Regions from separate parts of the Delftia sp. WY8 genome, predicted to be linked through region 1. Evidence: predicted binding sites of a transcription regulator. Region 1 holds the regulator's gene; the other holds the start of a gene.
The links. Region 1 encodes FNR, which switches genes on or off when oxygen is low (the NO sensors DNR and NnrR bind a similar motif). Its sites were predicted from a motif close to TTGATNNNNATCAA; they were not measured.
Positions count from the first base shown of each region.

Region 2: cyoA (ubiquinol oxidase subunit II) is a predicted target of FNR. The motif match lies at 2,754-2,767, and genes of this name have one in related genera.

Region 1 is NZ_CP049795.1:1,078,977-1,084,018, forward strand. Features, by position in the region: gene G4D77_RS04830 (sulfite exporter TauE/SafE family protein) at 16-741, opposite strand; gene hemN (oxygen-independent coproporphyrinogen III oxidase) at 747-2,129, opposite strand; gene fnr (fumarate/nitrate reduction transcriptional regulator Fnr) at 2,291-3,010, shown strand; gene G4D77_RS04845 (hypothetical protein) at 3,092-3,379, opposite strand; gene G4D77_RS04850 (FixH family protein) at 3,561-3,875, opposite strand; gene ccoG (cytochrome c oxidase accessory protein CcoG) at 3,933-5,042, opposite strand, start outside.
Region 2 is NZ_CP049795.1:6,426,960-6,432,001, forward strand. Features, by position in the region: gene cyoB (cytochrome o ubiquinol oxidase subunit I) at 1-1,547, opposite strand, end outside; gene cyoA (ubiquinol oxidase subunit II) at 1,613-2,659, opposite strand; gene G4D77_RS29395 (MFS transporter) at 2,957-4,294, shown strand; gene G4D77_RS29400 (hypothetical protein) at 4,436-4,735, opposite strand; gene G4D77_RS29405 (hypothetical protein) at 4,802-5,002, opposite strand.

The sequences.
Region 1 (5,042 bases):
GTCCCCCGCTGTTGTTCATCGGCACCAGAGACTGGGCTTGTAGATCAGGTCCATCCACAGCGCCCACACGGCCACGCCCACCAGCATCAGGCCGGCCAGCCGCGTGCCCCATTCGGCACGCAGGCCGTTCAGGCGCTGGCGGCCCAGCCGCCACAGCCAGGGGCCGGCCACCAGCCACAGCCCGCTGCCCACGCCAAAGGCCGCCATGGCCGATGCGCCCTGCAAGGGGCCACCGCTGAGCGCGGCGACCAGCACGGCCGAATACAGCAGTCCGCAGGGCATAAGCGCCCAGGCATAGCCCGCCGCCAGCGTGCCGCCAGGGGCGGACACCCAGGGCTGCACGCGCCGCCAGGCGGCGCGGCCCGCAGACTCCAGCCAGGCGGGCTGGCGGGCCTGCACCATCATGGCCAGGCCCCAGGCCATCACGGCGACATGGGTCAGCGTCCAGAACGGCTGCAGCGCCGTGGTCTGGCTGGTGAGCCAGGACAGGCTTTCCATGGCCAGCGCCGAGGCAGCGCCCAGGCTGGCATAGCCGGCCAGCCGCCCGCCATGGAACAGCGCCGTGCGCAGCCACAGCCGGCTTTGCAGTCCATGGACGGCGACCACCTGCCCACCACCCTGTACCGTGCCCTGCCCCGCCCCGCCCGTGACCACGCCGCAGGGCGCGGCGCACATGGCAAGGCAATGGGGCCCGCCGACGAGCCCCATGATCAAAGCGGTCCAGAGCAGCGACAACAGCATGGGGCCTAGATGATCCTCGAAAACCGCGCCCGGTTTTTGTCGGCCTGCAGATATCGGTCAAACAGCATGGCCACGCCACGCACGAAGTACCAGCCCATGGGCGTGACCTGGAATCCCTCGTCGCTGATCTGCACCAGCCCCTTGGCCTGCAGGTCCTGAAGCGCCGCCAGCTCGGGGGCGAAGTACTCGCGAAAGCCCAGCAGCCAGGCCTGCTCCATGGGCTCGAACAGCACGGCGCCCTGGCACATGATGGCCATGATGACGGCGCGCCGCACCAGATCATCGCGCGACAGTGCCAGGCCGCGCACCACGGGCAGGTGGCCGGCGTCGATGGCGTCGTAGTACTCCTCCAGCGTCTTGGCGTTCTGGCTGTAGCTGGCCCCCACCTTGCCGATGGCCGACACGCCCAGCGCAATCAGGTCGCAGTCGGGCTGGGTGCTGTAGCCCTGGAAGTTGCGATGCAGCCGGCCCTGGCGCTTGGCCACGGCCAGCGCGTCCTCGGGCAAGGCGAAGTGGTCCATGCCGACGTAGACATAGCCGCCGTCCATGAAGGCCGCGATGGAGCGCGAGAGCATGGCCAGCTTGTCGGCGCCCTGGGGCAGGTCCTCGGCCGCGATGCGCCGCTGCGGCTTGAAGCGCTCGGGCAGGTGGGCATAGGCATAGAGCGCGATACGGTCGGGCCGCAGCGCATTGACCTGGGCCAGCGTGCGCTCGAAGGACTCGGGCGTCTGCTTGGGCAGGCCGTAGATCAGGTCCACGTTGATGGAGGCAAAGCCCAGCTGCCGTGCCGCTGCCACCAGCGCGAACACCTGCTCGGCCGGCTGCACGCGGTGCACGGCGATCTGCACCTGTTCGTCGAAGTCCTGCACGCCGAAGCTCAGGCGGTTGAAGCCCAGCTCCTTGAGCACGGCCAGGCGTTCGACGCTGACGGTGCGCGGATCGACCTCGATGGAGTATTCGCCGCCCGGCTCCAGCTTGAAATGCTCGCGCAGCAGGGCCATCAGCGTGCGCAGCTCATCGTCCGAGAAGAAGGTGGGCGTGCCGCCGCCCAGGTGCAACTGGCTGACGGCCTGGCCCTTGCCGCAATGGGCCGTGTGCAAGGCCATCTCGCGCGCCAGGTAGTCCAGGTAGACGGCAGCGCGATCGTGGTGGCGCGTCACGATCTTGTTGCAGGCGCAGTAGTAGCACAGCGACTCGCAGAACGGCACATGCACATACAGCGACAAAGGCATGGCTCGCGCTGCGGTACTCGATTTGCGGTGTTCAAGTGCCAGGATATAGTCTTCAGCACCGAAAGCCTCCACGAAACGATCGGCCGTGGGGAACGAGGTGTATCGGGGCCCCGGTACGTCGAAGCGACGCAGCAGCTCTGGGGTGACAGCGGTCATGGGTTTTTTCCTCTAATGTCGTCCACTGTGCCGCAGCCCATTGGCCGCGTCCTTGACTCATATCAAGAGTTGTTCGCGGCAGTGCTGCGACAATTTGATCCAACTCATCGCCATCCACGAGGTCACCGCCGGCGCACTGCTGCGCCGCTGATGTTTACTCCATGAACCTTCAGACCATCAAAGCATCCTGTTCCAATTGCAACCTGCGCGAGCTGTGCATGCCCATGGGCCTGGATGCCGAGCAGATGCAGCGCATCGACGACATCGTGGCCACGCGCCGCAAGGTCAAGCGCGGCGGCCTGCTGTTTCGCAACGGTGAGTCCTTCACCTCGCTGTACGCCATCCGCACGGGCTTCTTCAAGACCTGCGTGGCCACCGAGGACGGGCGCGACCAGGTCACGGGCTTTCAGATGGCCGGCGAGATCATCGGCCTGGATGGCATCGTCAACGACCACCACACCTGCGATGCGGTCGCGCTGGAAGACGCCGAGGTCTGCGTCATGCCCTTCGACAAGCTGGAGGACCTGTCGCGCGAGGTCACGGCCCTGCAAAACCATGTGCACAAGGTCATGAGCCGCGAGATCGTGCGCGAGCACGGCGTGATGCTGCTGCTGGGCAGCATGCGTGCCGAGGAGCGCCTGGCCGCCTTCGTGCTCAACCTGGTGCAGCGCCTGCACGCCCGGGGCTTTTCCAAGTCGGAACTGGTGCTGCGCATGACGCGCGAGGAAATCGGCAGCTACCTGGGCCTGAAGCTGGAGACGGTGAGCCGCACCTTCTCGAAGTTTGCCGAAGAAAACATCATCGAGGTGCGCCAGCGCCATCTGCGCATCCTGGACACGGACGCGCTCAAGCGCATCGTCAACAGCCAGCAGTGCCAGTGAGGCCGCAAGGCCCCGCCCCCCGGCAATGAACAAGGCCCGCGATCGCGGGCCTTGTTCATTGCCATTGCAGTGCACGCAGGTTCAATCGCGCCCCAGGCCCTGCATGGCCAGATTTGGGTCCGGCTCGGAGACCACGCCGTCGTTGAGATCGTGCGTGGAGCGTCCCAGCATGGTGGTCATGAGGCTGGACAGCATGGTCACGCCCCAGAAGGCGAAGAAGGCCAGCGTGTAGATTCCCTGCCGCGACCAGCCCAGGTCGCCGAGCCAGTGCAGCTCCAGCGGGTCCACGAAGGCGAATACCAGCATCTCCATCACGGCGGCGGCCAGAAAGGCCGGCCAGGCAATCCACATCCAGCGTTGGGCCAACATCAGCGATCTCCTTGAGCTGTCGAGGGGTGGCTTTCATTGTGCGCGCCGCCCGCGCACCGTGCCAAGCCCTGCGCACCCTGCACTGCCTGTAGGAAACCCTTGGCCCTCGCGCATGCTGGAGATGCCATCCACCATGCAAAAAGGCCGCGACTGCGGCCTTGTGCACGGCATTTTCCTGCGTTCAGCGGTCCGTGGGATGGTCCTGCGCGGGCGTGGCCGCGTGGTTGCGGCCGGTGACCGCGGGCGCCAGGCTCTTGGGCACTTCGCGCACGCCATCGGCACGCTCGTTGATGGTGATGCCATTGCGGTAATAGTCAGGATCGATCACGGGATCGGCGCCATTGATCGCAATGACGGCCGTGACCACGCCAGCCACCACGACGGCGGCCGGGCCGGCCACCACGAGCCAGACATGGGCGAACTTCCACCAGGGCTTGCCGGCGTCCGGATGCGAAGGGGCCGTGGCGGGCGCGGAGACTGCGGGACTGGAAGACATGGATAACCTCTTTCTTTCAAACAGCCGGCGCAGCCTGGGCGGCGCCGGCCAGACATATCACCGGGGCACCAGGAAGACGGCCTTTTCGGACGCGCGTCCCGCGCCTGAATGCACGGCATCGATATCGAAGAATACGGTGTGCGAGCCCGGCTCGGCGGAACCGTAGGGAATCTGCAGCCGCGCCGCAATGCCGCGCGTCTCGGCAGGGCCGACCTCTACCTCCTGCTCGGACGCCAGCTCCAGCCCGTCGAGGCCATGGGCGCTGATGCGGTAGCGCTGGGCCTGCTCGGTGGCATTCATGATCTGCAGGCGGTAGACATTTTCCAGCTTGCCGCCCGCGACGATGCGCGACAGCGATGCCCGGTCGCGTATCACGTCGACCTTGACCGACTGGCGCAGCGCCAGGCTCACGATCATGGCCATGCTCAGGCCGATCAGCACGGCCGAGTAGACCAGTACGCGCGGACGGAAGATGCGGCGCAGCACCTGGGCCCGCCGCCACATGCCGGCCATGGCGTTCTGCGTGGTCAGCCGGATGAGGCCGCGCGGATACTCCATCTTGTCCATGATGGAATTGCAGGCGTCTATGCACAGACCGCAGCCTATGCATTCGTACTGCAGGCCGTTGCGGATGTCGATGCCCACGGGGCAGACCTGCACGCACATCTTGCAGTCGATGCAGTCGCCCAGGCCCTGGGCCTTGTAGTCAACCTTCTTGGTGCGCGGCGCGCGCGGCTCGCCCCGGCCCGTGTCGTAGCTGACGATCATGGTGTCGCGGTCGAACATGGCGCTCTGAAAGCGCGCATAGGGGCACATGTACTTGCAGACCTGCTCGCGCATGTAGCCGGCGTTGCCATAGGTGGCGAAGCCGTAGAACAGCACCCAGAAGACCTGCCAGCTGCCCTGCAGCGCCAGCAGCTCGCCGCCCAGCTCGCGGATGGGCACGAAGTAGCCCACGAAGGTGAAGCCGGTCCACAGGGCAATGGCAATCCACAGCAACTGCTTGAGCGACTTCTTCCAGAGCTTTTCAAAAGTCCAGCCGTTCTTGTCCAGGCGCATGCGCGCGCTGCGGTCGCCCTCGACCTTGCGCTCCACCCACATGAAGATTTCGGTGTAGACCGTCTGCGGGCAGGAAAAGCCGCACCACAGGCGACCGGCCACGGCCGT
Region 2 (5,042 bases), 1.4 Mb from region 1:
ACCAGGCCTGCGCCGCAGGCGGCGATGATGAACCAGATCTGCAGCGAGGGGTCCTCGAAGTGGTTGGCGCGGCGCGTCACACCCATGAGGCCCAGCACGTACAGCGGCGTGAAGGCCACCCAGAAGCCGACCAGCCAGAACCAGAAGGAGCACTTGCCCCAGAACTCGTCGAGCTTGTAGCCGAAGGCCTTGGGGAACCAGAAGTTGATGCCGGCGAACACGCCGAACACCACGCCGCCGATGATCACGTTGTGGAAGTGGGCGATCAGGAACAGGCTGTTGTGCAGCACGAAGTCGGCCGGGGGAACGGCCAGCAGCACGCCGGTCATGCCGCCGATGGCGAAGGTGCACATGAAGCCCACGGTCCACAGCATCGGCACGGTGAAGCGGATGCGGCCGCGGTACATGGTGAACAGCCAGTTGAAGATCTTGGCGCCCGTCGGGATCGAAATGATCATCGTCGTGATGCCGAAGAACGTGTTCACGCTGGCGCCCGAGCCCATGGTGAAGAAGTGGTGCAGCCACACCAGGTAGGACAGGATGGTGATACACACCGTCGCGTACACCATGGAGGTGTAGCCGAACAGGCGCTTGCGGCTGAAGGTCGAGACGATCTCGGAGAAGATGCCGAAGCACGGCAGGATCAGGATGTAGACCTCGGGGTGGCCCCAGATCCAGATCAGGTTCACGTACAGCATGGGGTTGCCGCCCAGGTCGTTCGTGAAGAAGTTCGTGCCGACGTAGCGGTCCAGCGACATCAGCACCAGGGCTGCGGTCAGGATGGGGAACGAGGCCACGATCAGCGCGTTGGTGCACAGGGCAGTCCAGGTGAAGACGGGCATCTTCATCAGGTTCATGCCGGGTGCGCGCATCTTGATGATGGTCACGATCAGGTTGATGCCCGACAGCGTGGTGCCGACACCGGCCACCTGCAATCCCCAGATGTAGTAGTCAAGCCCGACCCCCGGGTTCTGCGCCCCCAGGTTGGACAGGGCCAGCCAGCCGGAGGTGGAGAACTCGCCCAGGAACAGCGAGATCATCACCAGCACGGCGCCGCCCGTGGTCATCCAGAAGCTGAAGTTGTTCAGGAACGGGAAGGACACGTCGCGGGCGCCGATCTGCAGCGGCACCAGGTAGTTCATCAGGCCGGTCACGAAGGGCATGGCCACGAAGAAGATCATGATCACGCCGTGGGCGGTGAAGATCTGGTCGTAGTGGTGCGGAGGCAGGTAGCCCAGGTTGTCGCCGAAGGCCATGGCCTGCTGCAGGCGCATCATCAGCGCATCTGCGAAGCCGCGCAGCAGCATGACCAGACCGAGGATCATGTACATGATGCCGATCTTCTTGTGGTCGATGCTGCACAGCCAGTCGCGCCACAGCGGGCCCCACAGGCGGAACTTAGTGAGAAGGCCCAGCACGCCGAGGCCGCCGAGCACCACGGCGATGAAGGTCACCAGCACGATGGGCTCATGCGCCATCGGGATGGAGTCCCAGGTGATGCGTCCCAGCAGCCAGTGGGCCTGTGCCGGGGAGGTATGTTCAGACATATCGAGTCTCTTAGGTCGTTTTGGAACGGGCGGCGGGCTGGCCGTCGTCCGCTTCCGCTATCTGCTTATTGCTGTGCGCTGGCGGCCGAGCCGTCGCGCTGGTCCAGGAAGGCCACGACGCGGTCGGCGTTTTGCACCGTGCACACATCCTGGGGCAGGTTCATGCCCACGGCCTTGAGATAGGCTTCACCGCCTGCGGCATCGATGGCCATCATGTGGTGCATGCACATCTTGCCTTCCTCGACGCAGCGGTTGAGCACCTTGTCGTACAGGCCTTCGTCCACGGTGGCGAAGCGCTCGACCGGGTTGCGCTCGCTGGGCTTGACCAGATTCAGGTAGGTGTCGCGGTTCAGGGCCTTGCCTTCGGACTTGGCCTTGGCAACCCACTGCTCGAATTCCTCGTCGCTGAGGCCGTGGAACTTGAACGTCATGCCCGAGAAGCCGGCGCCGCTGTAGTGCGATGCCAGGCCGTGGAACACACCGGTCTTGTTGATCACTGCGTTCAGCTCGGTCTGCATGCCGGGCATGGCATAGATCATGCCGGCCAGGTCAGGCACGTAGAAGGCGTTCATCGTCGAGGTGGCGGTCAGCTTGAAGTGGATGGGACGATCCACGGGAGCGGCCAGCTCGTTGACGGTGGCGATGCCCTTTTCAGGGATGAAGAACAGCCACTTCCAGTCCATGGCCACGACCTGCACTTCCAGCGGCTTGACATCGGTGCTCAAGGGCTTGGAGGCCGAGACGCGGTCCAGCGGGCGGTAGGGGTCGAGCTTGTGGGTGCTGATCCAGGTGATGGCGCCCAGCGCGATGATGATCATCAGCGGCACGGACCAGATCACCAGCTCCAGCGTGGTGGAGTGGTGCCATTCGGGGTCGTAGTGGGCCTCGGTGTTCGACTGGCGGTATTTCCAGGCGAACAGCAGCGTGAGGATGATCACCGGGATGATGATGATCAGCATCAGCAAGGTGGCCGTGACCACCAGGTTGCCTTGCTGCGCGGCGATATCGCCGGCCGGGTTGAGCACGACGGCTTTGCTGCAGCCAGTGAGACTGGCTGTCAAAGCGGCCGCGGTGAGCCACGCAGGCCCACGGAGTTCCTTGATTTTTAGCATGCTAGGGGCGCAACAAGAGCGCGTTTACATAGAAACGCGGATTACAAGATCCGGGCAAATGTATTACGAAGTATAAATTTGTCCATTGGACATTTTGTCCAACGTCAAGGAGAAGCCGGGAACTTTCTGCTACCTGGCGGGGCAGGCAGCGAGGTCCCGGCGATCCGGAGGCCGCATTTTTCGGCCGCGCGCAGCAGGAAAAACACCAAGTCCGGTCGAGGTGAAACCGCCTTGCGCCAGATCAAGCGAGGGCGTAGAACGGAGCTGTCAGTGAGACGAGACAAGGAGCATCCATCTATGAGCGGCCTCGACACAACTGCAAGCTTCCCCAACGGAAGCTACGAAAGCAAGGAATCTCTGTCCCGCGCCGACACCCACGAAGATGTCACGCCCAACGAGATCGCCGTCGGCGTGATCCTGGGGCGATCCTCGGAGTACTTCGACTTCTTCGTGTTCGGCATCGCCTGCGTGCTGGTCTTCCCGGCACTGCTGTTCCCCTATCTTTCCAAGCTTGACGGCACGTTGATGTCGTTCGGCATCTTCGCGCTGGCCTTCGTGGCGCGGCCGTTGGGCACGGCGCTGTCCATGGCCGTGCAGCGGCGCTGGGGCCGGGCGACCAAGCTGACGCTGGCGCTCTTCCTGCTGGGCGTGTGTACGGTGGGCATGGCTTTCCTGCCCAGCTACCAGCAGGCGGGCGTGAACGCCATCATCGTGCTGGCGCTGCTGCGCATCGGCCAGGGCATTGCACTGGGCGGCTCCTGGGATGGACTGCCGTCGCTGCTGGCCATGTCGGCGCCCCAGAACCGGCGGGGCTGGTATTCGATGATCGGGCAGTTGGGTGCGCCGCTGGGCTTTGTGCTGGCGGCAGGCCTGTTTGCCTTCATCTATGCCCATGTGGATGCCGACGAGTTCCTCAGCTGGGGCTGGCGCTATCCCTTCTGCGTGGCCTTTGCCATCAACGTGGTGGCACTGTTTGCCCGGTTGCGCCTGGTGGTGGGCCAGTCCTACACCGAGCTGCTGGCGCAGCGCGAGCTGGAGCCCATGGGCGTGGTGCCGCTGATGCGCGACGAGGGCCGCAACGTGGTCATCGGCGCCTTTGCAGCCCTTGCCAGCTTTGCGCTCTTCCACCTGGTGACCATCTTCCCGCTGTCCTGGATCTCGCTGTATTCGGACCAGTCGGTGAACCATGTGCTGGGCGTGCAGATCGTTGGCGCCTTCTGTGCAGCCGGCGCCATCATGGTTTCGGGCTGGCTGGCCGACCGGGTGGGGCGGCGCAACACGCTGGGCACCATGGCCTGCCTGATCGGCATCTTCAGCTTTGTGGCTCCCTGGCTGCTGGGCAGCGGCACCACGGGCAACAACGTGTTCATCATCGTCGGCTTCATCCTGCTGGGCCTGTCCTACGGGCAGGCGGCAGGCACGGTGACGGCCAACTTCCCCTCGCGCTATCGCTATACGGGCGCGGCCCTGTCCTCGGACATGGCCTGGCTGGTCGGCGCGGCCTTTGCCCCGCTGGTGGCGCTGGGCGTGTCCTCGCGCTTCGGACTGGTGGCGCTGGGCATCTATCTGCTGTCGGGCGCGCTGTGCACGCTGGCGGCGCTGGGCATCAACCGGGCCATCGAGACGCGCGACTGAACGGGCCCTTGCAAGCCAAAGGCCGGCTCTGCCGGCCTTTTTTGTCGCCGGGCCGCCCCAAGGCAAAAAGCTGGCCCCCTGGGGGGCAGCGGACCTTGCGAAGCAGGGGAGCGTGGGGGCATTTTCCGTTGCGGCTCCGCCTCAGGGGTTTTCACCGTAGCGCTGCTTGAAGTCGAATTCGAGCCTGTCGCAGTCCTGCACCGATTCAAACTGCTGCGTCTTGCGCTCGGCCTCAGGCCTGGCGGTTTCCTTGCGGCAGATCTTGATGGTTTCGCGCTCCACCCAGCGCGCCTCGCCTTCGGGCGTGGACAGCAACTGGCCAGCCAGCATGAGCACAGCGAAGAAGGCCACGGGCAGGCCGATGAGCCAGGGCACGATGCGGCTTTTGCCTGGTTGGGCCGGTTCGGCGGAATGAGGCTCGGGTGTCGGTGGTTGCGCCATGGTGTGCTTGCTGTGGTTCCGGCTGGCGATTATCCAGGGCGCCCATCGCGCGCAGTCTGAGCGGGATCAGGGAACGGCGAGATCGCCTGTGCTAGCCATCTCCCCCATCTCCTGCACCAGCCATTTCTCCAGCGCAAGAATGTCGGCCCTGCGGCCCGGATGGGGCGCCACCCACAGCTGCAGGCGCCGAGGTCCGGCCAGTCGCGCGCCGCTGTTGCGCGCGCATGTCAGCGATCCGGCCAGTGACGGGCTGGAGATCGTGCTCAAGGGCGGGCAGATGGGAGGAGAGGCCTTCTTCGGCCACGTG